3 regions of the Mesorhizobium sp. RSR380A genome follow, and region 2 is predicted to be linked to each of the others. Evidence: predicted binding sites of a transcription regulator. Region 2 holds the regulator's gene; each other region holds the start of a gene.
The links. The regulator PhoB, encoded in region 2, activates phosphate uptake and scavenging genes when phosphate is short. The targets are predictions, from matches to a motif close to TGTCATNNANCTGTCAT.
Positions count from the first base shown of each region.

Region 1 (9,874 bases), 2.8 Mb from region 2:
CAGTCGGTGCAGTTGTTGGCCGACGCCTCGATCTCCTTCACCGACAATTGCGTCGTCGGCATCGAGGCTCGCGAAGACAACATCAAAGCCGCGCTCGACCGCTCGCTGATGCTGGTGACAGCGCTGGCGCCGACGATCGGGTACGACAATGCCGCCAAGATCGCCAAGACCGCGCACAAGAAGGGCACCACCTTGCGCGAGGAAGCACTGGCCACCGGGCTGGTCAGCGAGGCAGACTACGACCGGCTGGTGCGGCCGGAGGACATGACGCATCCGGGTTAAGCGGTTCCAGGGGAAGTGCCTTCCTCGAAGCGCGCAGCCCTTCCTCTTTGGAATTGCGTCAACTAGAAATCCGAATTGTGTGGCGGGACAATTTGCTCCCGCCGCTGCTGGCCGCGACAAGAATTTTGCGTCGGTCGAACGATCCCGAAATGTACGTCCTGTGAACAATGTGTCGCCGGACTGGCGGCTTTGGTGAACAGTCGGCTTGGTCTATCTGACGGGACATCAACCCTTTTCGGAGAGCCACCATGTCCATCAACACTTCCGCTGCCGGCGCCGGCATCGCGTCCAACAGCTCCACCACCATCCTGCTCGGCCGCATCCTGCTCGCCGCCATCTTCCTGCTTTCCGGCTTCGGCAAGCTCACCGCCATTTCCGGCACCGCCGGCTATTTCGGCGCCATGGGCCTGCCGGTGCCGACCATAACGGCCATTGTCGTCGGCCTGATCGAATTGCTCGGCGGCCTTGCCGTGCTCGTTGGCTTTCAGACCCGCATCGCCGCCTGGGTGCTCGCGGTTTTCACCATCGCCTCGGCCTTTGTCGCCCATACCGCCTGGGCCGACCAGAACCAGATGATCCATTTCCTGAAGAACGTCGCCATCACCGGCGGTTTCCTGCTGCTGGCTTCCTCGGGCCCTGGCGCCTACTCGATCGACGCCAAGCGCGGCTGAGCTTTCCCTCCCCAAGCCTGAAAAAAGCGGCGTGGAATTTTCCACGCCGCTTTTTCGTTGTCTGCCCAAGCGCACGCTCGTCCCATCCCTGCTAGGGTCGGTCTCGAAACAGCCGGCGGACAGACAACGGAGATGACCATGCCCCGCGATGCATTGCTTCTGATTTCCCGGCTGCTGCTCGCCGCCCTGCTCGTTCCCTCCGGCTACCACGCGCTCGCCGACATTGCCGGGACGACCGGCTATTTCGCCGGCCTCGGCATGCCATTGCCGACGCTTGCTGCCTGGGGCACCGGGCTGTTCGAGTTGATTGCCGGTCTCTTGGTACTGGTCGGCTTTCAGACGCCGGTCGTTGCGATACTTCTTGCCGCTTTCTGCGTCGTTGCAGGCTCCATCGGCCACTACGGCCAGGGCGGCGATGACCCGATGCTCACCTTCCTGCACCAGCAGATGCTGATGAAGGATATTGCTATCGCCGGTGGATTCCTGGCGCTAGCCATGGCCGGCGCCGGGGCCTGGTCGATCGACGGGCGCCGCGCCGCGGTCTGATATCGTCAAATATCGTCCCAGGTTGATTCCTCGCCGAGGCAGGTCGACCCCCACTCCGTCTCGGCTTCGCCGAGCCACCTCTCCCCGATCGACGGGGTATAGGAAGGGCGCGAGCCTATTGCCGCCAACGCTTTCCAACGAGGCTCCCTTCCTTTCCCTCCGGAGGGGGAAGGTGGCGGTGCGAAGCAGCGACGGATTGAGGAAGCCGGTCCTCGAACGCGAGGCCGACGACGACATGGTTTTGCTGTCAGGCCGCGCCTACTTCACCGACACGCTCTGCCCACCCTCGACCGCCAGCACCAGCCGGCGGTTGGTGATCCGCGCCAGTTGCGCCAGCCGTCCGGCCGGGCGTTCGCCGTAAAGATCGGAAAGTGAGGCCGGCAGCACCAGCGCCAACGTGCCATTGCCGCGGTTTTCCCATTTCAGCCGCGGCATGACGCCGGGCATGGCCGCAGTCAGCAGATAGACGACGCGCAGCACCGCCGCCAGGATGCGGGCGCGCTCGAGATAGCGCGGCGTCGCCAGGCCGCGGATTTCCGGCGCCGCATCGTTGAACACGCCTTCGTGGCGGAACAGGCCGACCAGCGCCAGGAAGGCACGGCCGGGGTGATCGACGCCAATGAAGGAGGCGTGGGCAATGATGTTGAGCGACTGCTTGCCGCGATATTCCGGGTGTGCGCGCCAGCCTATATCGGCCAGCAGACAGGCAGCGTGGCGATAGCGCGCCTCATCCTCCGTCTCGTCGATGCCGAAGGCGGCAAAGGTCTTGTCCGTCCATTCGACAAGCTCATGCGCATGGGTGACCGAGCGCGACCGCAGCCGCGCCAGTTCCTCCGAAGCGGAGACCAGCGGATCGGCCTTCTGCTCGGCAGGGTCGAGCAGCGAATAGAGAAACCCTTCGCGCACTCCCAATGCCGAGACGATGATCTTCGACGGCTGCATCGCCGCCATGATCTCCTGCAGCACGACCGCGCCATAGGGCAGCAGTGAGCGGCGGTTCTTCGACACGCCTTCGATGCCCTTGACCTTCTCGATCTCGCCTTTCGCCACCTGCTTCAGGAAATTGGCGGCGCTTTCGACACCGATCTCATAGTGGTGCATGACGCCAAGCGGGTAGTTGGTCATTTCCATGTGCAGCCGGGCAAGGTTTCGCCAGGTGCCGCCAACGGCGTAAAAGGGCCGTCCCAGCCCGCCCTTCAACAATTTGGCGCGCGCCAGTTCGTCGCGGGTGATCTTTGCCGCCTGGGCGAGCGAATTCCTGGCCATGTCCTGCAGCCGCAGGCCACCCAGCGGCAGCGTGATGCCGTCGCCGATCGCCTCGCCATTGATGTCGATAAGCTCCAGGCTGCCGCCGCCAAGATCACCGGCAATGCCATTGGCGGGGTGGAAGCCCGAAATGACGCCAAGCGCCGAATAATGCGCCTCCTGCCGGCCAGTGAGCACGCGGATCTCGGTCTTGAGCACATCCTGGGCCCGGTGGATGAAATCGGGGCCGTTGATCGCTTCGCGGGCCGCGGCCGTTGCCAGCACAAACATGTGCTCCGCACCCGCCTGGTCGGAGAGCGCGCGGAAACGGCGGAACTCCTCCATCGAGCGCGTCACCGCCTCGGGGTCGAGCCTGCCGGTCGAAACGATGCCGCGGCCGAGGCCGGCCAGCATCTTTTCGTTGAACAGCAAGGTCGGCGAGCGCGCCAATCCTTCATAGACGACAAGGCGGATCGAGTTCGAGCCGATGTCGATGATGGACAGCGGCCGGCGATCCTGCAGCCGGCCTTGGGACGTTGAAATCATCAGCCGCTGTTCTTCTTGCGACGCTTGAACTGCGCGATGCGCTTGGGCGCATGCGACTTCAGCGCGTCACCCCGTCCCGACAGGCTCGGATTGGTCATGAAATATTCCTGCGCGTTGAACGGTTCCTCACCCTCCTCCAGCACGACGCGCCGGGAGGTTCCGTCAGCCAATACGTCGAAACTTTGCTGGTTGTCCATGATGTTGCCCAGCATGATCTGGCCAAGGATCTGTTCATGCACCGTCGGATTGGTGATCGGCACCATGGTCTCGACGCGGCGGTCGAGATTGCGTGGCATCAAGTCGGCCGAGGCGATGTAGACGATCGCCTCGTCCGACGGCAGGCCATGGCCGTTGCCGAAGCAGTAGATGCGGCTGTGTTCGAGGAAGCGGCCGACGATCGACTTGACCCTGATGTTTTCCGACAGGCCAGGCACCTGCGGCCGCAGGCAGCAGATGCCGCGCACGACGAGATCGATCTCGACGCCGGCACGGCTGGCGTCATAGAGCGCGTCGATGATGTTGGGATCGACGAGCGCGTTCATCTTCATCCAGATGCGCGCCGGACGGCCAGCCAGCGCGTAGGCGACCTCGTCGGCAATGTGCTTGAGGATACGGCTGCGCAGCGTAAACGGCGAGATGGCGATCCGCATCTCATCGGTCGGCTCGGCATAGCCGGTGATGAAGTTGAACAGCTGGGCGACATCGCGCGCGATCGTCGGATCGGTGGTGAAGAAGGACAGGTCGGTGTAGATGCGCGCGGTCACCGGATGGTAGTTGCCGGTGCCGAGATGCACATAGTTGCGCAGCTTGCCGTCCTCACGCCGCACTACTAGCGACATTTTCGCATGGGTTTTGAGTTCGAGGAAGCCGAACACGACCTGGACGCCGGCGCGTTCGAGGTCGCGCGCCCAGCGAATGTTGGCTTCCTCGTCGAAGCGCGCCTTGAGCTCGACCAGGGCGGTTACCGACTTGCCGGCCTCGGCCGCGTCGACCAAGGCGCGCACGATCGGGCTGTCGTTGGAGGTGCGGTAGAGCGTCTGCTTGATCGCCACCACCTCGGGGTCGGCCATCGCCTGGCGCAGGAATTGGACCACCACGTCGAAGGATTCATAGGGGTGGTGAACGACGATGTCCTTCTCGCGGATGGCCGCGAAACAGTCGCCGCCATGCTCGCGGATGCGCTCGGGAAAGCGTGGATTGTAGGGGGTGAACTTCAGGTCGTCGCGTGGCACGGCGACGATCTCGGAAATCTGGCTGAGCGCCAGCGGGCCGGTCAGAACGCTGATGCGGCTCGAAGAGACGCCAAGCTCGCCGGCGACGAACTCGCGCAATTCGCCGGGCATCGACTTGTCGAATTCGATGCGGATGACCGAACCGCGGCGGCGCCGCTTCAGCGCCGTCTCGAACAGGCGCACGAGATCTTCCGACTCTTCCTCGACCTCGATATCGCTGTCCCGGATGATGCGGAAGGTGCCGGAACCCTTGACCTCATAGCCGGGGAACAGCTTGCCGATATAGAGGCCGACAGCCTCCTCCAACGGAATGAAGCGAACGTGCTGCTTGCGGTCGGGCAGACGGATGAAGCGCTTCAGCGCCACCGGCAGGCGTAGAAGCGCGCTCATCTCCTCGCCATTCTTGCGATGGCGCAATTGCAGCGCCATCGAGAAGCCGAGATTGGGAATGAACGGAAACGGATGCGCCGGGTCAATCGACAGTGGAGTCAGCACCGGGAAAACCTGGTCCTGGAAATGGTCTTCCAGCCAGACTTTTTCATCCTTGGTCAGTGCATCGCGGGTGATGCTCTCAATGCCTTCCTTGTTGAGCAGCAACATCAGCGCCGAAAGGCTGTTCTGCTGGTCCTCCTGCAGCCGCTCGACCTCGCGCAGCAATTGTTCCAGCTGCTGCTCCGGCGTGCGGCCGTCGGGGCTCTTGAGCGCAATGCCTTCGCGCACCTGGCCCGCAAGGCCGGCGACGCGGACCATGAAGAATTCATCGAGATTGGCGGCCGAAATCGACAGGAAACGGACGCGTTCGAGCAGCGGATGGTGCTCGTTCTGTGATTCCTCGAGCACACGCCGGTTGAACTGCAGCCAGGAGAACTCACGGTTGACGAACCGATCGGGGTTGCCGCCCTCGGGGCTCGCCACTTCGACATTGATGAATTCGCTCTGCACCGGCTTCAGTTCGTTCATGGTTCCTGCTCTTCCCCGCCAACCGTCCCTTGGAGCGCCGCTGGACGTGCCATGCCTCTAACACGCTTTTGTGACGCATGGCCCTTCGGCGAAAACCATTCCGATTTCAGGGACGTGCACTTAACCGGCTCACCGTATCCTCTGACAGGCTTTTGCGACAGTTTCATTTCATCGATCTTGCAAACAGGCCTGTTATGTTCCAGATGCTTTTCGACGAGATCAAGGAGACGACGATGGCAGGCGGTTCCATTCCCCATTTCCAGAACGATGCGGGCCATCCGGCAATCGACATCGGCGTCAAGGAATTCATGTGCACCGGCGCCAACCCGCCCTTCGACCACCCACATGTGTTCCTCGACATGGGCGACGACAATGAAAAGGTCTGTCCCTACTGCTCGACGCTCTACCGCTATTCGGCGAAGCTGAGGGCGACGGAAACGCTGCCGGCTGGTTGCCTTTATATCGACCAGGCCGCCTGATCCTTCCGCGACAAGCCCGATGGAAGACATCAGGTCCCGGCAGGTCATAATCGCCGGGGCCGGCATCGCCGGGCTGACCGCTGCCCTTGCCTTCGCCGGACGGGGTTATCCGGTAAAGCTTATCGAACAGGCACAGCACCTCGAAGCGGCCGGCGCCGGCATCCAGCTTTCGCCCAACGCAACACGCATTCTTGGAAAACTCGGCGTGCTCGACCGACTGCTGCCCGCAGCGTTGCGGCCGGAAGCGGTCGTGCTCAAGGACGCCGGGACGCTGCGCGAACTGGCGCGGGTACCGCTCGGGCACGCCGCCGAAGCGCGCTGGCAGTCGCCTTATCTCGTTGCTCACCGCGCAGATCTGCAGGCAGCGCTGTTGGCGCAAATGGCTGAACGGCCGGAGATTGAGCTCATCACTGGCGCCCGCGTGACCGGCATCGTCAAAGACGCGCAATATGTCGCCGTGACCGCCGAAGTGGACGGCCGCGAGATCGAGGCACGCGGCAAACTGCTGGTCGGCGCCGACGGCGTCTGGTCGGCGGTCCGGGCGCAACTCGCAGGCGAGGACTTCGTCAAAAGCCGTTTTTCGGGCGAACTCGCCTGGCGAGTCACGATCGCGGCCGAGAGCGCCGCCTGCGAAGCCTTTGCCGCGATCGGCGCCGCCGACTGCGTCACCACGTTCCTGCATCCAGGCTTCCACATGGTCGCCTATCCCGTCAGCAAAGGCCGGGCCTTCAATCTCGCCGCCTTCACCAAGGGTGAGCGCATGGCCGAAGGTTGGTCGGGTCATGCCGATCCCGCGATCCTCACGGCTGCCCTGCGCGGCACCGCGCCGGGCCTGACGAAGCTTCTGGCACTGGCCGGCCCATGGACGGCCTTTCCGATCCACACCGTCGAACAACAGCGGTGGACGAGCCCGCAGGGCATCGCGCTGATCGGCGACGCCGCGCACGCGATGACGCCGTTTGCCGCACAGGGCGCCGCGATGGCGATCGAAGATGCCATCACGCTTGCCGACGCTATCGCCGATTTCCCTGGCGATCTGCCCAGAAGTTTTCGAATCTGGGAAAATCTTCGGCGGCCGCGTGTCGCCAAGGCCGCGCGTCGTGGGGCCGTAAACCGCCTCGCCTGGCATGCTGCCGGCCCGGTGGCGATCGCCCGCAATCTGTTCCTGGCCATGCGCTCGCCCGACAAGCTCGCCGCCGACCTCGACTGGCTCTATGGATGGCGAGCGGACACTCGGCAGTCTAGATCGTCGACGTAGCGATCCTTCCCACCCCCCTCTGTCCTGCCGGACATCTCCCCCGCAAGGGGGGAGATTGGATGTCGCCGCCGCCTTCGCCAAAATCGCCGGCGTTGCAGCAGGAGCGCCGCGGGCAAAACGGCTGATCTCCCCCCTTGCGGGGGAGATGGCCGGCAGGCCAGAGGGGGGTGCTGTCCCGCTGGCTTCAAAAGATCCAACACTGTCGCGGTGCGATGAAGGACTGCTAGTTATAAAACCGCATCGACAAGCCCAGCGAGGCCGGCAGCGGGTTCCACCAGCCGGTGCGCAGGCCGGCGGTGCGCAGGCCGGCGGCTGTCCAGGTGTTGCAGCCGACAAGCGCGTTGAAATGGCCGTTCGCCTCGAAGAAGCGGTCGAAGCTGGAATGGGCGGCGTTCTCGATGACCACCGGACCGTGCGGCCCTTGCTGGAAACTCGCGTCGATATAGTCGAGCAGCGCTGCAAAACGTTCCTCATCGATGTCGAAACCGGTGGCAGCAGGGTGCGGCTCGGCGATGGCCCCGGCGATATCGACGTGCATGACCGAGGCGTCCAGTGTCAGCGCCTTGAGGACGGGCACTGTCTTCAGCTGCGACCAGCTCGGCGTCTCCAGATAGAAGGCCCGGCCGCCCCAGCCAAAGACGATGTAGCGCACTTCCGGGGCGTCGACAGGGATGCCGGCAGCGACCAGGAAATGGAAGCGCCGGCGCACCTCGTCATCGACGGGAATGGCGATGTCGGTGTGGATCGGATTCTCCAGCACCAGAATATGGCGCGTGCCCTCACCCGCCGCTGACGCCGGCCACAGCGGACGCGGCACCAGCGTGCCGAGCGTGGCAGCGAGCGCGACCACGATAATCAGCATGGCCAGGAAACGCAGGGCTTTTCTCATGCGGCGGCGGCTTTGCGTTTCAATGGAGAAGATCAACCCCGACCCCAGATAGCAAAAGAGCCCGGCCGCATTACGGCCGGGCTCTTTTGGTTCGCATGAAAATGCTCAGTGCAGGATCTGCGACAGAAACAGCTTCGTGCGCTCGTGGCGCGGATGGTCGAAGAACTCGGCCGGCGTGTTCTGTTCGACGATCTGGCCCTGATCCATGAAGATCACCCGGTTGGCGACCTTGCGGGCAAAGCCCATTTCGTGAGTGACGCACAGCATGGTCATGCCTTCCTCGGCCAGGCCCACCATCGTCTCCAGCACTTCCTTGATCATTTCGGGATCGAGCGCCGAGGTCGGCTCATCGAACAGCATGATGCGCGGGTTCATGCACAGCGAACGCGCGATCGCTACGCGCTGCTGCTGGCCGCCCGACAGTTGGCCCGGATATTTGTTGGCCTGTTCGGGGATCTTGACGCGCTTGAGGAAGTGCATGGCGATTTCCTCGGCCTGCTTCTTCGGCGTCTTGCGCACCCAGATCGGCGCCAGCGTGCAGTTCTCCAGGATGGTCAGATGCGGGAACAGGTTGAAGTGCTGGAACACCATGCCGACCTCGCGGCGCACCTCGTCGATCTTCTTGAGATCGTTGGTGAGTTCCTTGCCGTCGACGATGATCTTGCCCTTCTGGTGCTCTTCCAGCCGGTTGATGCAGCGGATCATGGTCGACTTGCCCGAGCCCGAAGGACCGCAGATGACGATGCGCTCGCCGCGCATCACCTTGAGGTTGATGTCCTTCAGCACATGGAACTCGCCATACCATTTGTGCATGCCGATGATGTCGATTGCGACATCGGTGGTCGAGATGTGCATCTTCTTGGCATCGACCTTGATCTCTTCGGCGCTGACGGCGTTTTCTATGACCATGGCAGGTTCCCCTTTTTTGTTTTTAACGTTTGTGGCCGGTGTCGAGCCGGCGTTCCGTATACATCGAATAGCGCGACATGCCGAAGCAGAACAGCCAGAAGACGAAGGCAGCGAAAATCAGGCCGGACTTGGTGGTCTGCGGCGTCGCCCAGTTGGGATCGGAGAAGTTCTGCTTGACGACACCGAGTAGGTCGAACATCGAGATGATGATAACCAGGCTTGTGTCTTTCAACATGCCGATGAAGGTGTTGACGATGCCGGGTATGACCAGCTTCAGCGCTTGCGGCAGCACGATCAGGTTCATCTTCTGCCAGTAACCGAGACCAAGCGAATCCGCCCCCTCATACTGGCCCTTGGGGATCGCCTGCAGACCGCCGCGCACCACCTCCGCCATGTAGGCGGCGGCAAACAACGAGAAGCCGATCAGCGCCCTGAGGAACTTGTCGAAGGAAACGCCGGGGGGCAGGAACAGCGGCAGCATGACGCTGGCAAAGAACAGAACGGTGATCAGCGGGATGCCGCGAACGAATTCGATGAAGATGACGCACAGCATCTTGACTATCGGCATCTTCGAGCGCCGACCAAGCGCCAGCACGATGCCGAACGGCAGCGACACTGCAATGCCGACAAAGGCCAGGCTGAGCGTCACCAGCAGGCCGCCCCATAGCTGCGTCTCGACATGCGGCAGGCCGAACATGCCGCCGACCAGCAGCACGAAAGCGACGATCGGCAGCACCAGGAAAAGCAGGATCGCGTTCAGCCCCTTGCGCGGCACGCGCGGGATCAGCAGCGGCACCAGCAGCGCCACGAACAGTATGGCGACCAGGATCGGCCGCCAGCGCTCCTCAATAGGATAG
Region 1 is NZ_JBTTIB010000001.1:5,051,752-5,061,625, reverse strand. Features, by position in the region: gene fumC (class II fumarate hydratase) at 1-282, shown strand, start outside; gene ACYG9Z_RS24475 (DoxX family protein) at 531-953, shown strand; gene ACYG9Z_RS24470 (DoxX family protein) at 1,092-1,499, shown strand; gene ppx (exopolyphosphatase) at 1,758-3,290, opposite strand; gene ACYG9Z_RS24460 (RNA degradosome polyphosphate kinase) at 3,290-5,482, opposite strand; gene ACYG9Z_RS24455 (zinc-finger domain-containing protein) at 5,716-5,961, shown strand; gene ACYG9Z_RS24450 (FAD-dependent monooxygenase) at 5,981-7,219, shown strand; gene ACYG9Z_RS24445 (TIGR02117 family protein) at 7,443-8,108, opposite strand; gene ACYG9Z_RS24440 (amino acid ABC transporter ATP-binding protein) at 8,214-9,017, opposite strand; gene ACYG9Z_RS24435 (amino acid ABC transporter permease) at 9,040-9,874, opposite strand, start outside.
Region 1: the regulator PhoB is predicted to act here: its motif matches at 5,637-5,653, upstream of ACYG9Z_RS24460 (RNA degradosome polyphosphate kinase).

Region 2 (9,874 bases):
TGTGCCACGCCCATGATCATGCCGATCACGCCTTCGACGGAGCCCACCGAAAGGTCGATGTTGCGCATAACGATGACCAATACCATGCCGGTCGCCATGATCGCGACGGAGGACGTCTGCACCGACAGGTTCCAAAGATTGCGCGGCGTCAGGAAAAGCCCGCCCGACAGGATATGTATGCCGACCCAGATGACCAGCAGCGCGCCGACCATGCCGAGCATGCGCGTGTCGAGCTCGGTCGCTTTCAGGAACCGGGCGACCGCGCCGAGTTCAGACGCTCGTGCCGTATCGGCCTGCGGATTTGAGGTCGTGTCGGTCATGATGTCCTCCAGCGGCTTGCCGTCTGGCGCGGATGCCGGACCACAGCCTAGAAGTTTGCCGCCGATGGCGGAAACACACAATTCTCGTAGAGAAAACGCCGCGGCTTGACAGCCGCGGCGCCTCATTTCTTCAAGTCGTCGAGATCAGTTGCAAGCCGCGACGCTGCCGGCGGCGACGCCTGTGCAGACTTCGTCCTTCTTGATCCAGCCGGCGTCGATGACGACGTTGAGGTTGTCCTTGGTGATCGCGACGGGGGTCAGGAACAGCGACTTGACGGTGTTGCCGCCAGGCGTGGTGAAGTCCTTGGCGCCGGCAATGTCGCCCGTCTTCTTGCCATCGGCAAGCTGCGAGGCGATCTCGGCGGCGTTCTTGCCGAGTTCGCGCGCGTCTTTCCACACCGACACCGTCTGCGTGCCGAGCGCGATGCGGTTCAGGGCGGCATGGTCGCCGTCCTGGCCCGAGACCGGAACCGTTCCGGCAAGGCCCTGCGCCGTCAGCGCGGCGACAACGCCGCCGGCGGTGCCGTCATTGGCCGCAACCACGGCATCGACCTTGTTGTCATTGGCGGTCAGGAACTGTTCCATGTTCTTCTGGGCGTTGGCCGGCAGCCAGCCATCGGTATAGGCCTCGCCGACATTCTTGATCTTGCCCGAGTCGATGGCTTCCTTGAGCACTTCCATCGAGCCCGAGAACAGGAAATCGGCATTCGGATCCGAGCCCGAGCCCTTGATGAAGACATAGTTGCCTTCGGGCTTCGCCTTGAACACTTCGCGGGCCTGCATGCGGCCGACTTCCTTGTTGTCGAAGGTCAGGTAGAAGACGTCCTTGTTCTCGATCAGGCGGTCATAGCCGACGACCGGAATGCCTTCGTCCAGCGCCTTCTGCACCGCCGGGCCGATGGCCGAGGCGTCCTGCGCCAGGATGATCAGCGAGTTGGCGCCCTGCGAGATCAGGCTTTCGACGTCGGTCAGCTGCTTGCCGGGATTGGACTGCGCGTCGGCGGAAATGTACTTGTCGCCGGCAGCCTCGATCGCCGTTTTCATCGCCGCCTCGTCGGTCTTCCAGCGCTCTTCCTGGAAGTTCGACCACGACACGCCGATGACCTTGTCCTTCGCCTGCGCGACCGACACCAGCGCCAGCGACATGGCGACACCCGCCAGCATGGCGGCTGCAAATCTGTTCATCATAATCCTCCCTGCGCCGCGTGCGGCGCGACAAAACTGGCCCGAGGGCCGGCACACAGAGGCCCTATTTTTTCGAGCCTCGAAAAAATACTGGTTCAATGATAAGGCGCTGTCAACATCGATTCTGATGGATTCTGATGGCCTTGCCGAATTTTTTCGAGGTCCGCAATAAACAATGACAGGGCTGCCGGCGTCTGCCAATATTTGGCTGGTGCCGTCGAACGCCTTCACTATCATGAGGCGCGAGGAGGCCGGGAGGAAACAAATGTCGGTTGGAATCCGCCACGACGATCTGCGCCGTCGCAACCGTGCGATGGTGATTTCAGCCGTGCGCCGGGCCGGCCAGCCGTCGCGGACCGAGATTGCGGCGACCACCGGCCTCAGCCACTCGACCATATCGGCAATCTCGTCTGATCTGATTCAAGAAGGCATCCTGATTGAAGGCAAACCTGGCGAGACCGGCGCACTGAAACGCGGCCGGCCGCAGGTGGGCCTTGGTCTCAACCCGGAAGCGGCGGCGGTGATGACCGTCGTGCTGTCGCTCAATTTCCTGTCCGTCACCGTCATCGACTATGCCGGCCACGTCGTCGCCGAGGAACAGCGCCGGCTGGACACGCTGACCAAGCCGCGCGACGAACTGATCGGCGAATGCGTAGCAATCGTCCGGAGGCGTCTCGAGGACCCGGACCTGGACGTCCAGAGCATCGCCCGCATTGCCATGGGCATCCAGGGCATCACCGATTCGCAGGCGCGGGCCATGCTGTGGTCGCCAATCACGCCACTGACCGACATTGCCTTCGCCGACATGTTGGAAGTGGAATTCGGCATTCCTGCCACCATGGAGAACGACTGCAATATGATGGCGGTGGCGCTGCAATGGCGCCAGCCCGAGCGCTACCGCGACAATTTTATCGCCATCCTCTTATCGCACGGCATCGGCATGGGCCTGGTGCTGAAAGGCGAACTGTTCACCGGCACCCATTCCTCGGGCGGCGAGTTCGGCCACATGATCCACCGTCCGGGCGGCGCGCTCTGCCGCTGCGGGCGGCGCGGCTGCGTGGAAGCCTATGCCGGAAACTACGCCATCTGGCGCAGCGCCAAAATGATGGGCGAGGATGCCGAGCCGGTCGATATCGGCGACGCTGATATGCGCGCACTCGCCGCGCGCGCCCGCGAAACCGACGGCCCGGAGCGCGAAGCCTATCGCAAGGCCGGCGAGGCGCTCGGCTTCGGCCTCGGCAGCCTGTTTGCGCTGATCGATCCGGCACCCGTCGCCATGGTAGGCGTCAGCGCCGCCGCCTTCGACCTGATCGAGCCGGCATTGCGCGAGGCCATCGCCCAGACTGCCGGCGGCCAGCACTCGAAGTCGATCTCCTTCGACACCGAGCCCAACGAACTGCCGCTGATCCGCGAAGGCTGCGCCATGCGCGCGCTCGGCTTCGTCGATCAGGAGATTTTCGCGCCGGGCATTCAGGCCAAATCCGGCAAGCATGTCGCCTGAATGGCCGGCAACGGCGCGACGCGCAGCATCCTAGTCTTCCCTGATCGCGTAGCCGGCGCCGCGAATGGTACGGATGACATCCGGCATGCGGCCGTTGTTGACCGCTTTGCGTAATCGCCCGACATGGACGTCGACGGTTCGCTCGTCGATATAGATCGTCTCGCCCCAGACATTGTCGAGCAGTTGGCTGCGCGAGAACACGCGGCCGGGATGGCGCATCATGAATTCGAGCAGCCGGAACTCGGTCGGTCCGAGCCTGATCTCGCTCTTCTTGCGGTAGACCCGGTGCGATTCTCGATCGAGCACGATGTCGCCGACCTTGAGCACGCTCGACAGCACTTCCGGCTTGGCGCGGCGCAGCAGCGCTTTCACGCGCGCCATGAACTCCGGCGTCGAGAATGGCTTGACCAGATAGTCGTCGGCACCGGTGGACAGGCCGCGCACGCGGTCGCTTTCCTCACCGCGCGCGGTCAGCATGATGATCGGCAGCCGCTCGGTTTCGGGCCGCACTCTAAGCCGCCGGCAGAGCTCGATGCCGGAAACAGCCGGCACCATCCAGTCGAGCACCAGGAGATCGGGCACGTTTTCCTGCAGGCGGATCTCGGCCTCGTCGCCGCGTGTCACCACCTCGACCTGATAGCCTTCGGATTCGAGGTTGTAGCGGAGGAGCACGCCTAGTGGCTCCTCGTCCTCCACGACCATGATGCGTGGCGCGATCATAGGCAGTTCACCCTCATCAGGCCGGCGTGGCCATCGCCGTCTCGTCCTGCTTCGGACGATTGGCGGGCAATTGCTGGCCGGTCAGCACATAATACGCATTTTCGGCGATGTTGGTGACATGATCGCCGATGCGCTCAAGATTCTTGGCGCAGAACAAGAGATGCGTGCAGGCGGTGATGTTGCGAGGGTCTTCCATCATGTAGGTCAAGAGCTCACGAAACACGGACGTGTATTTGACGTCGATGCGCTCGTCGTCATTCCTGAGTTTTGCAAGCGCTGCCGCATCGGTGGCGGCATATTCCTCGACGACGCCTTGCACCTGGATCAGCACCAGTTGCGCCATGGCGTCGATGGAGTGCGAGAGGTCGCGCGGCGTGACGCTCAAGCCCACGGTGCCGACGCGTTTGGCGATGTTCTTGGCGAGGTCGCCGATGCGCTCGAGGTCGCCCGCCATGCGGATCGAGCCGACCACGGCGCGCAGATCGTTGGCCATCGGCTGGCGCTTGGCGATCAGCGTGATGGCGCGGTCGTCCAGTTCGCGCTGGCGCGCATCCATGATGGCGTCGTCGGAAACGACACGCTGTGCCAGCGCATTGTCCGAATTGAGCAGCGCCCTGGTCGAGCCGCTGACCATCGAGCCTGCCAGATCGCCCATGTCGCGGATCAGCTTGCTGATCTGCCCGAGCTCTTCATCGAAGGAGGCGACGGTATGTTCACCCATGATCTTGGTCCTCGTGCCTGAAAATTCACCCGCCGGACGGCTCAGCCGAAGCGGCCGGTAATGTAGTCCTGGGTGCGCTTGTCGTCGGGGTTGGTGAACATCTTGTCGGTGGCGCCCTCCTCGACGAGATAGCCGAGATGGAACATCGCCGTGCGCTGCGACACGCGCGCCGCCTGCTGCATCGAGTGGGTGACGATGACGATCGTGTAGTTCTGGCGCAGTTCGTCGATCAGCTCCTCGACACGGGCGGTGGCGATCGGATCGAGCGCCGAGCAGGGCTCGTCCATCAGGATCACCTCCGGCGACACGGCGATGGCGCGCGCGATGCACAGGCGCTGCTGCTGGCCGCCGGACAGGCCGGTGCCGGGCTCCTGCAGGCGGTCCTTGACCTCGTTCCAGATCGCCGCCTTCTTCAGGCTCTGCTCGACGATCTGGTCCATGTCGGACTTGCGCTTGGCCAGCCCATGGATGCGCGGGCCGTAGGCGACGTTCTCGTAGATCGACTTCGGGAACGGGTTGGGTTTCTGGAACACCATGCCGACGCGGGCGCGCAGTTCGACGACATCGATGTTCTTGTCGTAGATGTCGTCTTCATCGAGCGTGATCTTGCCGGTCACCCGCGCCAAATCGATGGTGTCGTTCATGCGGTTGAGGCAGCGCAGGAAGGTCGACTTGCCGCAGCCGGACGGGCCGATCAGCGCCGTCACCTGGTTCTGACGCACGTCGAGATTGACGTCGAACAACGCCTGCTTCTCGCCGTAGAAGACGCCGACCTTGTCGCCGCGCATCTTGATGACTTCGTTCGACTTGGCGTTCATTTTGTCGCCCACTGCATTCTCAAGGGACTGTTCGGTCATGATGTTCATACCAAATTGCCTTTTTTCTACCAGCGCCGCTCGAAGCGGCGCCGGAGCACGATCGCGGTGATGTTCATGGCCATGAGGAAGACGAGCAGGATGATGATGGCGCCGGACATGCGCTCGACAAAAGCGCGCTCAGCCTCGTTTGCCCACATATAGATCTGAACCGGCAGCGCGGTCGCCGGATCGAAAGGCGTCGTCGGATAATCGGCGACGAAAGCGACCATGCCGATCAAGAGCAGCGGTGCTGTCTCGCCGAGCGCACGCGCCAGGCCGATGATGGTGCCGGTAAGGATGCCTGGGGCGGCAAGCGGCAGGATGTGATGGAACACCATCTGCATCTTGGAGGCGCCGAGACCTAGGGCCGCCGAGCGGATCGACGGCGGCACCGCGGCGAGGGCGGCGCGCGTGGCGATGATTATGGTCGGCAATGTCATCAAGGTCAGCACCAGGCCGCCGACGAAGGAAGCCGAGCGCGGCATGCCGAGGAAGTTGATGAACACGGCAAGGCCAAGCAGACCGAAGACGATCGACGGCACCGCCGCGAGATTGTTGATGTTGACTTCGATCAGGTCCGTAAAGCGGTTCTTCTTGGCGAACTCCTCCAGATAGATGGAGGCGGCGACGCCGATCGGCAGCGCCAGCAACAGCACGATCACCATCATGTAGAACGAGCCGATGATCGCCACGCCCATGCCCGACGTTTCGGGCCGGCTGGAGGCGCCATAGGTGAACAGGCCGGTGTTGAAATGCTCGGCCATCACGCCGTCGGCTTTAAGCTTGTTCATCCAGTCGATCTGCTGGTTGGACACCTTGCGGCGCGCTTCATCGACGCCGAGGTCGATCTGGCCCTTGAAGGCCGAGTCGAGGTTCGCGGCAGCCAGGATGTCGACGTCACGCGTCCTGCCGATCACCGACGGATCGGCGGAGACGATGTCGCGCAGCTGGACGCGGGCGCCTTCCGACAGGAAGCCCTTGAGCTTCAGCATCATCGGCTTGTTGGCCGGATCGATGCCGAGCTTGGCCACCAGCGCGTTTTCGGCGAGCTTGGGATAGTTCGCCTTGATCAGCACGGTAGGGTCGGTCGCGCGCTTGCCGGAGGGATCGATCACCTTCTCGTCGAAGGTGACCGGCAGCGTCACCGTCGTCTGCCAGAAGGCGGTGTAGCCTTTCGAGACGATGGTGATCAGCATGATGGCCAGGAACGCCAGGCCCACCGAGATCGCAATCACGCCATAGATGCGGAACCGGCGTTCGGCGGCATAGCGCGCCTTCAGCCCGATGTCGCGGCGCGGTCGCGCGACGGCGCCCGCCATCGTGTCCAGGGGGATGTCGGTCATTCGTACTGCTCCCGGTACTTGCGCACGATGTAGAGGGCGACGATGTTCATCACCAGCGTCAGCGCGAACAGCGTCAGGCCGAGCGCGAAGGCGACCAGCGTCTGCGGCGAGTTGAACTCGAGGTCGCCGGTCAGCTGGTTGACGATCTTGACGGTGATGGTCGTCATCGCCTCGAACGGATTGGCCGTCAGATTGGCGGCGACGCCCGCCGCCAGCACGACGATCATCGTCTCGCCGATGGCGCGCGACGCCGTCAACAGGATGGCGCCGACGATGCCGGGCAGTGCCGCCGGCAGGATCACCCGCTTGATCGTCTCGGAGCGGGTGGCGCCGAGGCCGAGCGAGCCGTCACGCATTGCGCGCGGCACCGCGGTGATGATGTCGTCGGACAAAGAGGACACGACCGGGATCAGCATGACGCCCATCACCAGACCGGCGGTGAAGATGCTCTGGCCCTGGATGAAGGGCGAGCCGCCGGTGAGTGCCGCCGACAGGTCGCGCAAGAACGGTCCGAGCGTGACAACGGCGAAGATGCCGTAGACGATGGTCGGAATGCCGGCCAGCAGTTCCAACGCCGGCTTGACCACCGAGCGCACACCGCGCGAGGCATATTCGGACATGTAGACCGCCGACATCAGCCCGACCGGCACTGCGACCAGAAGCGCGACGGCGGCGATGTAGAGCGTGCCGGCGAGTAGCGGGATCAGGCCGAACTGACCCTGGCTGCCGCCGGAACCGGCGGCGGCGAAACGCGGATCCCACACCGTGCCGAAGAAGAAGCTCATCGGCGATACGCTCTCGAAGAAGGTGATCGTCTGGAACAGCATCGACAGCACGATGCCGACCGTGGTCAGGATGGCGATGGTCGAGGCCGCAAGCAGCCCCCACAGCATCAGCTTCTCGACATTGTTGCGCGCCCTGGCGCGCGGCGCGATCTGCCTCAGCGCATAGAAGGCGCCGGCGACCGACAGCGCGAAGGTCAGCACGGCGCCGAACAGGCCGAGCCGGTCCTGGACCTGGTTCGCCTCGACCGCGATCGGGATCATATAGTCCTGTGTGTCGCTGGCCAGTGCCACGCCCTTGGCGGCGAGCAGCGGCTGCAATTCGGCGAAAGTAGCGGGAAGTGCGGTATCGCCATCGAGCCGGCGCAGGCCCTTGGCCAGGCTCTTCACCAGGCTGGCGTCGAGCGCTTCGCTGGCCACCTTTGTGTCGGCGGTGCGCTCGGGCAAAGCGGCATGGATGTGCCGGTCGAGATAGAAGGGAGAGCCGATATCCCAGACGGCGAGCAGCAGGACGGCAGGCAGGACCGCGAGCAGAAAGGCCCACCAGCCATGATAATGCGCGCGCGAATGCGGCTTGACCTTGCCGGTATCCTGCGCCGCTGCGCGCTGGCGGCCGATCACAAAAGCGACCACGCCTATGGCGATGACTATGGCGAGTACGAGCAAGGACGACATCACCCACCCCAGGGAAAATTCAGATCGCCGCCACCGTTGCGGCAAGCGGCGAAATCAGGGCGCGGATTTGGTCCGCGCCCTGATCCGGTCGGTTGATTACATCGTCTTTCCGGCGGCGAAGGCGTCGCGCTGGCCCTGACGTTCGGCGTCGGGAGCGGAAACCAGGCCGTACTGGGCGAGCGGGCTTTCCGGGCCGATCATCTGGTCATCAAGGAAGAACTCGACATATTCCTTGAGGCCGGGAACGACGCCCAGATGCGCCTTCTTGACGTAGAAGAACAACGGCCGCGACACGGGGTACGTGCCATCGGCGATGGTCTGCGTCGAAGGCACGATGCCTTCCACGGTAGCGACCTTCAGCTTGTCGGCATTGTTCTCGTAGAAGGCGAGGCCGAACACGCCAACGCCGGTCTTGTTGGAGTCGATGCGGGCCAGCGTCTCGGTGTAGTCGCCATCGATGTCGACAGCCTTGCCGTCCTTGCGGATGGCGATGCAGGTCTTGCCGATTTCCTTGTCGTCGGCGATGCCGGCAGCCTTCAAAGCGGCCTTGTCGCAGCCGGCGTCGAGCAGCTTGGTCTCGAACACTTCACGGGTGCCGTGCTTCTCACCCGGGATATAGGCGGCGATATCCCAGTCGGGCAGCTTCGGATTGACCTGGTTCCACTTGGTGTTCGGGTTGTCGACCAGCTTGCCGTCGACCACCAGCTTGGCGGCGAGCGCCTTGTAGATGTCGGCGGGAACCAGCGCCCAGTCCGGACCCTTGATGTCGGTGGCAAAGACGATGCCGTCATAGCCGATGCGGACTTCCTGGACGTCCTTGACGCCGGCGTCGGCGCAGGACTTCAGCTCGTCCTTCTTGATCGGGCGCGAGGAGTTGGCGATATCGATCGTGTCTTCGCCGACGCCCTTGCAGAACTCCTTGATGCCGGCGCCGCTGCCGCCGGACTCGACCACCGGGGTCTTGAAGTTGGTGAAGGTTTCGCCGAACTGCTCGGCGACGATCTTGGCGTAAGGCAGCACGGTCGACGAACCGGCGACCTGGATCTGGTCACGCGCAGCGGCGACACCGGACGATGCGGCGAACGCTACCGCCACGGCCGATGCCGTAACGAGGAATTTCTTCATGTGGCCTGCTCCTGTTCGGAAGATGGTCTCTTGGCGCCCTCTTCAAACCGGCGCCCGCTGAGGCCAATAGCCTTCGATTATTACAGTCGCATGACAGTTTCGTGTCAGCCCGGTAACGTCGCACAGACGTCTTGTGGGCCGCACCCTTTAAGCCGGTTTGTGGGAATGGAAGTTGCCGCTGGAATCAGACGCTTGCGCAATTCGTGCTGGCATCAAGTCCCGGCACACCGCAGGCCGCGATGCCGAGAAAGAAAAACCGGACGGGAGCGCGTTGCCCGTGACCAGAGCGAATCTTGGCCGAGCCATCGCCAAAAACAGGTCCGTTGGGGTAGATTCGACGCTGTTTCTTGTCGGCGGTCGCTTGCTCCCGCCCGTAACTGAATGAGCGGTTTCGTTGCGACCATTGTCCTGACTGGGCGCCAGCTTTGATATGGTGCGATCGCACCATATCCTTGGCTGTTGCGGCGCGGCCGAATCCCGGCGGCGCCGCAGGTTGCTATCCAGCGTCTCGTTGGGCTTCGCCTGATATGCCGACCCAGCGCTCGACCTTTTCGAGCAGCGCCCTGGGGCTGATCGGCTTGGGCAGATAGTCGTCCATGCCGGCTTCCAGGCAGCGCTCACGGTCGCCCTTCAAGGCATGCGCGG
Region 2 is NZ_JBTTIB010000001.1:2,285,634-2,295,507, forward strand. Features, by position in the region: gene ACYG9Z_RS11020 (sugar ABC transporter permease) at 1-320, opposite strand, end outside; gene xylF (D-xylose ABC transporter substrate-binding protein) at 465-1,505, opposite strand; gene ACYG9Z_RS11030 (ROK family protein) at 1,771-3,006, shown strand; gene phoB (phosphate regulon transcriptional regulator PhoB) at 3,037-3,726, opposite strand; gene phoU (phosphate signaling complex protein PhoU) at 3,743-4,447, opposite strand; gene pstB (phosphate ABC transporter ATP-binding protein PstB) at 4,489-5,313, opposite strand; gene pstA (phosphate ABC transporter permease PstA) at 5,331-6,647, opposite strand; gene pstC (phosphate ABC transporter permease subunit PstC) at 6,644-8,104, opposite strand; gene ACYG9Z_RS11060 (substrate-binding domain-containing protein) at 8,201-9,229, opposite strand; gene ACYG9Z_RS11065 (PAS domain-containing hybrid sensor histidine kinase/response regulator) at 9,726-9,874, opposite strand, start outside.

Region 3 (9,874 bases), 1.5 Mb from region 2:
TGGGGCAGGAAACGTTTGGCCGCACGCGAACTGCTGTTTATCGGCCATTTTCATGCCTGCCTTGGCGCCGCGAAATCGTATCTCTTTCGCGGCTGACGCCGGCGGACGGGACTCAATAGATATCGAAATCGAAATACTTGGCCTGGATCTTCTTGTAAGTGCCGTCGGCGACGATGGCGTCTATCGCCGCGTTGAGCTTGTCGCGAAGTGCCGTGTCCTCCAGGCGGACAGCGATGCCGGCTTGCGTCTCGGTGCCCTTGACGTCACCGACAAGCTTGCAGCAGCCGTCGCTCGCCTTCTTCAGCCAGTCCATCAGCACGAATTTGTCGGAGATGACGGCGTCGAGACGGCCGTTCTGCAAGTCGGTGATCGCCTCTTCCTGGGTGGGGTAGAGTTTCGCCTCGGCGCCGGCCTTGCCATAGGCGTCCTGCGCATAGTCGGCCTGGGTGGTCGAGGCCTGCGCGCCCACCGTCTTGCCGGCAAGGGCTGCCGGTTCGGTGGAAGTGAGGTCGCTGTCCTTCGGCGCCACCAGCGCCAGCGGCGTCGTGTAGTATTTGTTGGTGAAGGCGACCTGTTTCTTGCGCTCCTCGGTGATGCTCATCGAGGCGATGATGGCGTCGAACTTTTTCGCCTGCAGCGCCGGGATGATGCCGTCCCAGTCCTGGGTGACGATCTCGCACTCGACCTTCATCTGCGCACACAGCGCATTGGCAATGTCGATGTCGAAGCCCTCGATCTTGCCGTCCGCGGTGATGGTGTTGAAGGGCGGATAAGCGCCCTCGGTGCCGATCTTCAATTTCTCCTGCGCCTCAGCCAGCGAGCCGGCCGATATCACCAGCATGGCAGCGCTCGCTGCCGATATGATCCATCTTGAAATCTGCATCTTGGTTCCCCTTGCGCGCCGTTCTCTTGCCGGCCACCGAAAGGCAGCCAAGCATGGTGAGGCAGCGCAGGCAAGTATTTTGCCTGACGGTGATCGAAGGTTCAGCCGGCGGGGCGGAAATGCTTGGAGAGCTTGAGGCCTTGCGCCTGGTAATTCGAGCCGAGATCGGTGCCGTAAAGCGCCTGCGGCCGCTTCAGCATGTGTTCGTAGACCAGCCGGCCGACAATCTGGCCGTGGTCGAGGATGAACGGCACTTCGTGGCTGCGCACTTCGAGCACCGCCCGGCTGCCGGTGCCGCCTGAGGCCGAATGGCCGAAGCCCGGATCGAAGAAGCCGGCATAGTGAACACGGAATTCGCCAACCAGCGGATCGAAGGGCGTCATCTCGGCGGCGTAGAGCGGCGGCACGTGCACGGCTTCGCGGCTGACCAGGATGTAGAACTCGTCCGGGTCGAGCACCAGTTCGCCGGCGCCGCTCTTATAGAGCGGCTCCCAGAAATCGACGGCATCCTGGGCGGCGCGCTTGTCGACATCGACCAAGCCGGTGTGATGCTTGCCGCGATAGCCGACCAGGCCGTTCTGGTCGCCGTCAAGATCGATCGACAGCGCAATGCCGCCGCCGGAAATGTTGGGCGGCTCGGTCGCCACCAGCATCTCGGCGCGGTGCAATTCGTTCAGTTCTGCCTCCGACAACAGCGCGTTGCCAGTGCGAAAGCGGATCTGCGACAGCCTCGATCCGGCGCGTACGACGATCGGGAAGGTGCGTGGACTGACTTCGAGATAAAGCGGCCCGTGATAGCCGGGGGCGATCTTGTCGAACTCATGGCCGCGATCGGTCATCACCCGGGTGAAGATGTCGAGCCGGCCGGTCGAGCTCTTCGGGTTGGCCGAGGCCGACACGTTTGCGGGCAGCGCCAGGCTTTCGAGCAGCGGCACGATGTAGACGCAGCCGGTTTCCAGCACCGCGCCCTCGGCGAGACTGAATTCGTGCAATTTCAGCCGGTGAAGCTTGTCGGCCACCAGATGATCGGGACCCGGCAGGAAGGAGGCGCGCACGCGAAAAGCCTTGTCGCCGAGCCTGAGATCGAGGCTCGCCGGCTGCACCTGGTCGACATCGAGCGCGCGCGGCGACTTCAGCGCGCCGGACTGAAACAGCGCGGAAATGTCCTGATCGGGAAGAATGCCTGTCTGCCGCAAAAGGCTGGCTCCGCTCCAAGGTCGGTCTCTTTGTGGCAGGTTCTTGCCGCAAAACCGCTGGATATTATTGCGGAACCTGCCTAGTACAAACCTCTTAATGAAGCCGGCAATTGACGCAAGCGCAGGTGAGGTCTAAAGGGTCGTTATCCCGTGGTGATTTGGCCGGTCGGCTTGCAGCCACGTTAAACAAGTCGCTAAAGGACCGTCGGGCCGCAAGGCCATATGGACCGGTTGCGACTTTCGCGGCCGGTTTTTTTGTGTCTGGAACAAAAGCGATGAGCACCAAGAAGCGTAACTGGAAACCTCAGACCGCACTCGTGCACGGGGGAACGCTGCGTTCCCAGTTCGGCGAGACGTCCGAAGCGATGTACCTCACCCAAGGCTATGTCTACGAGACGGCGCAGGCTGCCGAGGCCCGTTTCAAGGGCGAGGAGCCGGGCTTCATCTATTCGCGCTATGCCAACCCTACCGTCGACATGTTCGAAAAGCGCATGTGCGCGCTGGAGGGTGCCGAAGATGCGCGCGCCACGGCGTCCGGCATGGCGGCGGTGACGGCAGCGCTCCTGTGCAGCGCCAAGGCCGGCGACCATATCGTTGCGGCGCGCGCGCTGTTCGGCTCCTGCCGCTGGGTGGTGGAGACGCTGGCGCCGAAATACGGCATCGAGGCAACGCTGGTCGACGGCACCGACATCGCCAACTGGGAAAAGGCGGTGCGGCCGAACACGAAACTGTTCTTCCTGGAAAGCCCGACCAATCCGACGCTGGAAGTGGTCGACATCGCAGCGGTGGCGGCGCTCGCCACCTCGATCGGCGCCAGGCTGATCGTCGACAATGTCTTCGCCACGCCCTTGCAGCAGAAGCCCTTGCAGCTCGGCGCCCATATCGTCGTCTACTCCGCGACCAAGCACATTGACGGCCAGGGACGCTGTCTCGGCGGCATCATCCTGTCGGACAAGAAATGGATCGACGAGAATTTGCACGACTATTTCCGCCACACCGGCCCGAGCCTGTCGCCGTTCAACGCCTGGACGCTGCTCAAGGGCCTGGAGACGCTGCCGGTTCGGGTGCGCCAGCAGACTGAAAGCGCGGCCAAGATCGCGGATTTCCTGGCAGGACGGCCGGAAATTGCCCGCGTCATCTATCCCGGCCGCGCCGACCATCCGCAGGCTGACATCGTCAAAAAGCAGATGACCGGCGGATCGACGCTGATCTGCCTCGACGTCAAGGGCGGCAAGCAGGCGGCCTTCGCCTTGCAGAACGCGCTCGACATCGTGCTGATCTCCAACAATCTCGGCGACGCCAAGAGCCTGATCACCCATCCGGCGACCACCACGCACAAGAACCTCAGCGACGAAGCTCGCGCCGAGCTTGGCATCGGGCCGGGAACGCTCAGGCTGTCGGTCGGTCTTGAGGATACGGACGATCTGCTGGAGGACGTTGCGCAGGCGCTGAAGGCAGCCGGGTAGGCCGCGAGGCGTCACGCTCCCGACGAAACCTCTTCCAGTTCGGCCGTCTTGGTGCCGATGGTCATGATGTTGCCGCGCCAGTCGACGGCGCCGCTCAGCCAGCCGCGCGCCCAGATGGCGGGAAGCATCATGTCGCGCACCATCATCGCCGGGACCATGCGCAGCGACAGGTGCCAGCCCTTGGCCGCGGCCAGCGCGCATTCGGGAATGTAGGCCGCCGCCAGCACGGCCAACACCGTGGCCGGCAGGCTGACGCCGGCACTTGCTGCCGCCACCAGCGCCAACGCCAACGGCACGGCGACGCCGGTCAGGATCTCGGGTGCGAAAAACAGCGGGAAAGTGACGCGGCGCAACCGCGCCCAGCGCGCCTGACGCGACCAGATGTCGGCAAGTCGGCGCTGCCCCAGTGGTTGCTCGAAAGGCGAGGCAACGAGATTGACGCGCAGGCCCAGTCCGTTTACCAGCTTGGTTGCAGCAGCATCCTCGGCGATCTCGGCGGCCAGCGCGCGGATACCGCCATTGGTATCGAGCATCGGCTTGTTCCACAGCATGCTCTTGCCCTGGGCAAAGCCGAGGCCAAGCGCCTCGCCGGCATATTGCCAGCGCGCCTGCAGCGTGTTGAGGAACGCGCATTCGACCTCGGCCCAGAAGCCATCCGGCCGCGAGCCGATCGGCGTCGAGCAGATAAGCCCGGTATTGGTCCGCCAGGCCGCCATCAGGTGCTGGACGTAATCCCTAGGCATCAGCACGTTGGAATCCGCCAGAATAACCCAATGATTGCGCGCCGCTTCCCAGCCCTTGACGCAGTTGTTGAGCTTCGGGTTGCTGCTGACGCGGTCGTCGCCGATCAGCAGCCGGGCCGGCACGTTGGGAAACAGGACGATCGCCCTGTTTATCAGTTTGACGACGGGATCGTCGGCGTGAGCGACGCAGAAGATCAGTTCGTAGCGCGGCCAGTCGAGCGAGAAGGCTCGCTGCAGCGTCTCTTGTGTGAACGGCTCCACGCCGCGCGACGGCACGACGATCGAGACCGGTGGCTGCTCGTCGGACGGCGGAGGGATAAGGCGACGCGCTTGCAGTTTCGACGAAGCAAGCAGGATGCTGGCGAGATTGGAAAGAAGCAAAGCGGAGGAAGCGAAGGCGGCTGTGAGAGCTAGTTCCATGAGATCTGGTCACTCCGGAAAGGCCGCTCGCGGCTGCTTTGTCAGTCGACAGATGGGCCTTGAGTCGCCGGCAAGGTTTGCGCACACCAACATTGTCATGTGTCACTTAAATGACATTGTTTGTCGGCACCTCCGCTTTGAGGCTGGCAGGACATGCCGCTCTGCGCGTATCAAACCGCATGGCGCGACAAATGTTCCTTGCCGCGCAACCGGAGCAGCCCATGTATCGCGCCGTCACGCGCAACATCGAAGTGCAGGTCAGACCGTTCTACCTGGAGGACCGCTCGGACCCGGCGGAGAACCGTTATGTCTGGGGCTACCAGGTGACGATCGACAACCAGTCGGACGATTTCGTGCAGCTTATGTCGCGTTACTGGCACATCACCGACGGCAGCGGCCGGATCGAGGAAGTGCGCGGCGCCGGCGTGGTCGGCGACCAGCCTGAGCTCAATCCCGGCGACAGCTATCAATACACGTCAGGCTGCCCGCTCTCGACGCCCTCCGGCTTCATGGTCGGCCACTACACCATGTGCAACAAAAAGGGCGAGACGTTCGACGTCGCTATTCCCGCGTTTTCGCTGGATCTGCCGGGGACGCGGCGGACGGTGAATTAGGGGTTTTCTCCCCATCTCTATACGGGGAGAAATGCCCGGCAGTGCAATGAGGGGCGCCGCCGGACTCATGAGGTTATCTTCCACGCACATGACGTAGGCTATGCGCGGCCATTCACCAAAGTTCGCGCTGCCCCTCATCCGCCCTTCGGGCACCTTCTCCCGTGAACGGGGAGAAGGAAGAGATGCTACTGAGCTGCAAACTCCGCCGGGTCGAAGTCGTACTGCTTCGAGCAGAACTCGCAGGCGACGTGGATGCCGCCATCTTCGGTGCTGTCCTTGATCTCCTGCGCGGAAAACCCCTCGAGGATGCCGCGTATCTTGTCCCTTGAGCAGGAACATTGGTCGGCGACCGGCACGCCGCCGAAGACGCGCACGCCATGTTCGTGGAACAGCCTGTAGAGCAGCCGCTCGGCGCCGATGGTCGGGTCGATCAGCTCGGTCGGCTCGATGGTGCCGAGCAGCGCCACCAGCTCGCGCCAAGAATTGTCGGCCGGCTCGTTCATCACGTCGCGCGGATCGCCGTCGCCCCCCGAAATGTCGGGCACGCGCATGCGCTCGGGCGACTGCGGCAGGAACTGCGCCAGGATACCGCCGGCGCGCCACTGCTCGCGCGCACCGCCGGGGCCGGGCGTCAGCAGCTTGGCCACCGACAGCCTGAGGTCGGTCGGGATCTGCTCCGACTGGCGGAAATAGGTGCGCGCGGCGTCTTCCAGCGTCTCGCCGTCGAGCTGGACGATGCCCTGATAGCGCTGCGTGTGCGCCCCCTGGTCGATGGTCAGCGCCAAAACGCCGCTGCCCAGCAGCGTCTGCTGCGAGGTCTGGCCTGCGGCCACCAGGGCCTCCAGCCGGTCGGCATCGAAGCGCGCATAGGCGCGCAATGCCGAGGGCGTGGAGAAATCCGCGACCAGCATGTCGACAGGCCCGTCGGTGCGGGTCTGCAGGATGAACTTGCCTTCAAATTTGAGCGAAGTGCCGAGCAGCACCGTCAGCACACAGGCTTCCGCCAGCAGGCGGGCGACCGGCTCGGGATAGTCATGACGGTTGAGGATGGCGTCGAGCATCGGCCCGAGCTGCACGGTGCGGCCGCGCACGTCGAGCGGGCCTACCTCGAAGGGCACGACATGATCGTCGCCGGCATAGCCGAACTCGCCGAGTTTGGGGTGATGTTCAGTCACTTGATGCGTTTCCAACATGACAAAGCTCCAGGGCGCGGCCATGCGGCCCGGAGGGGTGCATGCGTCCAAACGCGCTTGATTTGCGTGATGGGGCGCAAATAGGCATCGCGCCGCCCCGGATCAAGCGCTTGGAGAGCAAGCGCCTGGAGATCAAGCGCCCAGACACCAGGCCAAAACCGCCTTCTGGGCGTGGAGCCGGTTCTCGGCTTCGTCGAAGACCACCGAATGCGGACCGTCGATGACCTCGTCGGTGACTTCCTCACCGCGATGCGCCGGCAGGCAGTGCATGAACAGGGCGTCGGGCTTGGCCCTCGCCATCAGCGCCGCATTGACCTGATAGGGCGAGAAGACATTGTGGCCGCGGGCGCGGTGTTCCTGGCCCATCGACACCCAGCAGTCGGTGACGATGCAGTCGGCCTGGTCGACGGCTTCCTCGGGCGAGCGGGTGAAGTGCAGCTTGCCGCCATTGCTCTTCGACCAGTCGATATGCTTTTGCGCCGGCTCGCTGCCTTCCGGCACGGCGACATTGAGGTTGAAGCGGAACCGCGCCGAGGCCTCGAGCAGCGAATGCAGCACATTGTTGCCGTCGCCGGTCCAGGCGATGGTCTTGCCGGCAACCGGACCGCGATGCTCCTCGAAGGTCATGATGTCGGCCATCAGCTGACAGGGATGGGTGTCGTCGGTCAGCCCGTTGATGACCGGAATCGTGGCATTCTCGGTCAGCTCGAGCAGCCGCTCATGCGACGTGGTGCGGATCATGATGGCGTCGACATAGCGCGACAGCACCTTGGCGGTGTCGGCAATGGTCTCGGAACGGCCGAGCTGCATTTCGGTGCCGGTCAGCATGATGGTCTCGCCGCCGAGCTGTCGCATGCCGACGTCGAAGGACACGCGCGTGCGCGTCGACGGCTTGTCGAAGATCATGGCCAGCACCTTGCCTTCGAGCGGTTTGGTCCGTTCGCCGGCCTTGAGGCGCGCCTTGCGCACCACCGCATCGTCCAGCATCAGGCGCAGATCGCCTTCGGAAACGGCGGAAAGATCGGTGAAATGGCGAAGGCTCATCGGGAATGGTTCTCGGGATTACTTCGCGGCGGCCGCGGCGATGGCGTCGGTCAGGCCCTTGGCGCCGGCGCGGATGCGATCGAGCGCTTCGCCGATCTCGGCGTCGGTGACGGTCAGCGGCGGCAGCAGACGAATGACGTTGTCGCCGGCCGGCACCGCCAGCAGATGCTGGTCGCGCAGCGCCATGTTGACCTTGGTGTTGGGCATGGCGCATTTCAGGCCAAGCATCAGGCCGCTGCCCCTGATGCCTTCGATGACATCGGGAAATTCGTCGGCGACCGCCGCCAGGCCCTGCTTCATCAGCAATGCCTTGCGCTGGACGTCTTCGAGGAAGCCGTCTTCCAGCACGACGTCGAGCACAGCGTTGCCGACCGCCATGGCCAGCGGATTGCCGCCGAAAGTGGTGCCATGCACGCCTGCCGTCATGCCGACGACAGCGTCGTCGGTGGCGAGGCACGCGCCCATCGGGAAGCCGCCGCCAATGCCCTTGGCAATCGCCATGATGTCGGGCGTCACGCCGGTCCATTCATGCGCGAACAGCTTTCCGGTGCGACCGATACCGCACTGGACCTCATCGAAGATCAGCAGCAGGCCGTGCTGGTCGCAGAGCTGCCGCAGCCGTTTCAAGGATTGCGTCGGCACCGGGCGGATGCCGCCCTCGCCTTGCACCGGTTCGATCAGGATCGCGGCGGTCTCTGGTGTGATCGCCTTCTCGGCGGCGTCGATGTCGTCGAAGCCGACCTGGTCGAAGCCTTCGACCTTGGGCCCAAAACCTTCGAGATATTTGTACTGGCCGCCGGCGGCGATGGTCGCCAGCGTGCGGCCGTGGAAGGCGCCTTCGAAGGTGACGACCCGGAAGCGCTCGGGATGGCCCTTGACGAACTGGTAGCGCCGCGCCGTCTTGATCGCGCATTCGAGCGCCTCGGCGCCGGAATTGGTGAAGAACACCTTGTCGGCGAAGGTGGCGTCAGCCAGCCGCTCGCCGAGCCGGGTCTGCCCCGGGATCTCGTAGAGATTGGAGACGTGCCAGAGCTTGGCCGCCTGTTCGGTCAGCGCCGAGACCAGATGCGGATGGCTGTGGCCCAACGAATTGACCGCGATGCCGCCAGCGAAATCGAGATATCGCTCGCCCTTGTCGGTAACCAGCCAGGTGCCTTCGCCATGATCGAAGGCCAAAGGGGCGCGGGCAAAGGTCTCGTAAAGCGCCGAACCGCTCATTATATGCGTCTCCGGTACCGGAAAAATCAAAAAAGCCGCCAAAGCGGCGGCCTTTGCGGCTTATCGTGTTTTTCGGCCATGAAGTCAACGAAAACGTCGTGCAGAGGCGCGTGGCCAGCTCCCGACGAGACGCCGGCTCATAAGCGACCGGGCAAGTTGGGGAAAACCTAAAAAACCGATTCGTGTTGCACCTGGGACTCTTGTCACCGAGTCAACACATGAGGTAATTGTAGTCGGGAAATAACTAGATTTCGTGCGGCGGACCTAATCACCTAATATATGTGGTGTCTGCCCCGGCAAAGATTGCCGGGTCGGGAACGGATTCCGGCTGCCGCACACTTAGCAGGAGCGCGGTCTCATGAACTGGACTGACGAGCGGGTCGAACTTCTCAGGAAACTGTGGTCGGAGGGCTTGAGCGCAAGCCAGATCGCCGCACAACTCGGCGGGGTCAGCCGCAACGCGGTCATCGGCAAGGTGCACCGGCTGAAGCTGTCGGGCCGCGGACGCTCGACCGCGACGCCGGCGCGTCAGAAGAAGACAACGCAGGGATCTTCGATCCAGAAATCGGTGCCGCGCGCCGCAACCACGCAGCGCCATGTCACGACGTCGATCGGGGCGAACGCGCTGCAGGCGCAGTTCGACGCCGAGCCAGTGGCGCGCCACTACATCCGCCCGGTCGAAAACGTCGTCGTGCCGATCTCGCGGCATCTGCAGCTCACCGATCTCACCGAGCGCACCTGCAAATGGCCGAATGGCGACCCGCTGTCGGAAGACTTCAACTTCTGCGGCAACGAGGCGGCCGAAACCGGACCTTACTGCAAGTACCACGCAAGGGTGGCGTTCCAGCCGGCTTCAGAGCGGCGCAGAAGCCGGTAGTTAGGAATAGGGATTGGGGACTGGGCAGTAGGGAATGGGGTAGCGCTCGTGAGGCGCTACCTTATTCTGCCTACTGCCTACTGCCTACTGCCTACTGCCTACTGCCTACTGCCTACTGCCTACTGCCTACTGCCTACTGCCTACTGCCTACTGCCTACTGCCTACTGCCTACTGCCTACTGCCTACTGCCTACTGCCTACTGCCTACCATCACAGCCACC
Region 3 is NZ_JBTTIB010000001.1:3,803,900-3,813,773, reverse strand. Features, by position in the region: gene ACYG9Z_RS18400 (hypothetical protein) at 1-96, shown strand, start outside; gene ACYG9Z_RS18395 (ABC transporter substrate-binding protein) at 113-883, opposite strand; gene ACYG9Z_RS18390 (2'-deoxycytidine 5'-triphosphate deaminase) at 985-2,079, opposite strand; SAM riboswitch at 2,220-2,297, shown strand; gene ACYG9Z_RS18385 (O-succinylhomoserine sulfhydrylase) at 2,355-3,545, shown strand; gene ACYG9Z_RS18380 (ceramide glucosyltransferase) at 3,557-4,708, opposite strand; gene apaG (Co2+/Mg2+ efflux protein ApaG) at 4,930-5,322, shown strand; gene ACYG9Z_RS18370 (Hsp33 family molecular chaperone) at 5,508-6,539, opposite strand; gene argF (ornithine carbamoyltransferase) at 6,648-7,559, opposite strand; gene ACYG9Z_RS18360 (aspartate aminotransferase family protein) at 7,578-8,777, opposite strand; gene ACYG9Z_RS18355 (GcrA family cell cycle regulator) at 9,136-9,654, shown strand; gene ACYG9Z_RS18350 (magnesium and cobalt transport protein CorA) at 9,864-9,874, opposite strand, start outside.
Region 3: the regulator PhoB is predicted to act here: its motif matches at 4,808-4,824, upstream of ACYG9Z_RS18380 (ceramide glucosyltransferase).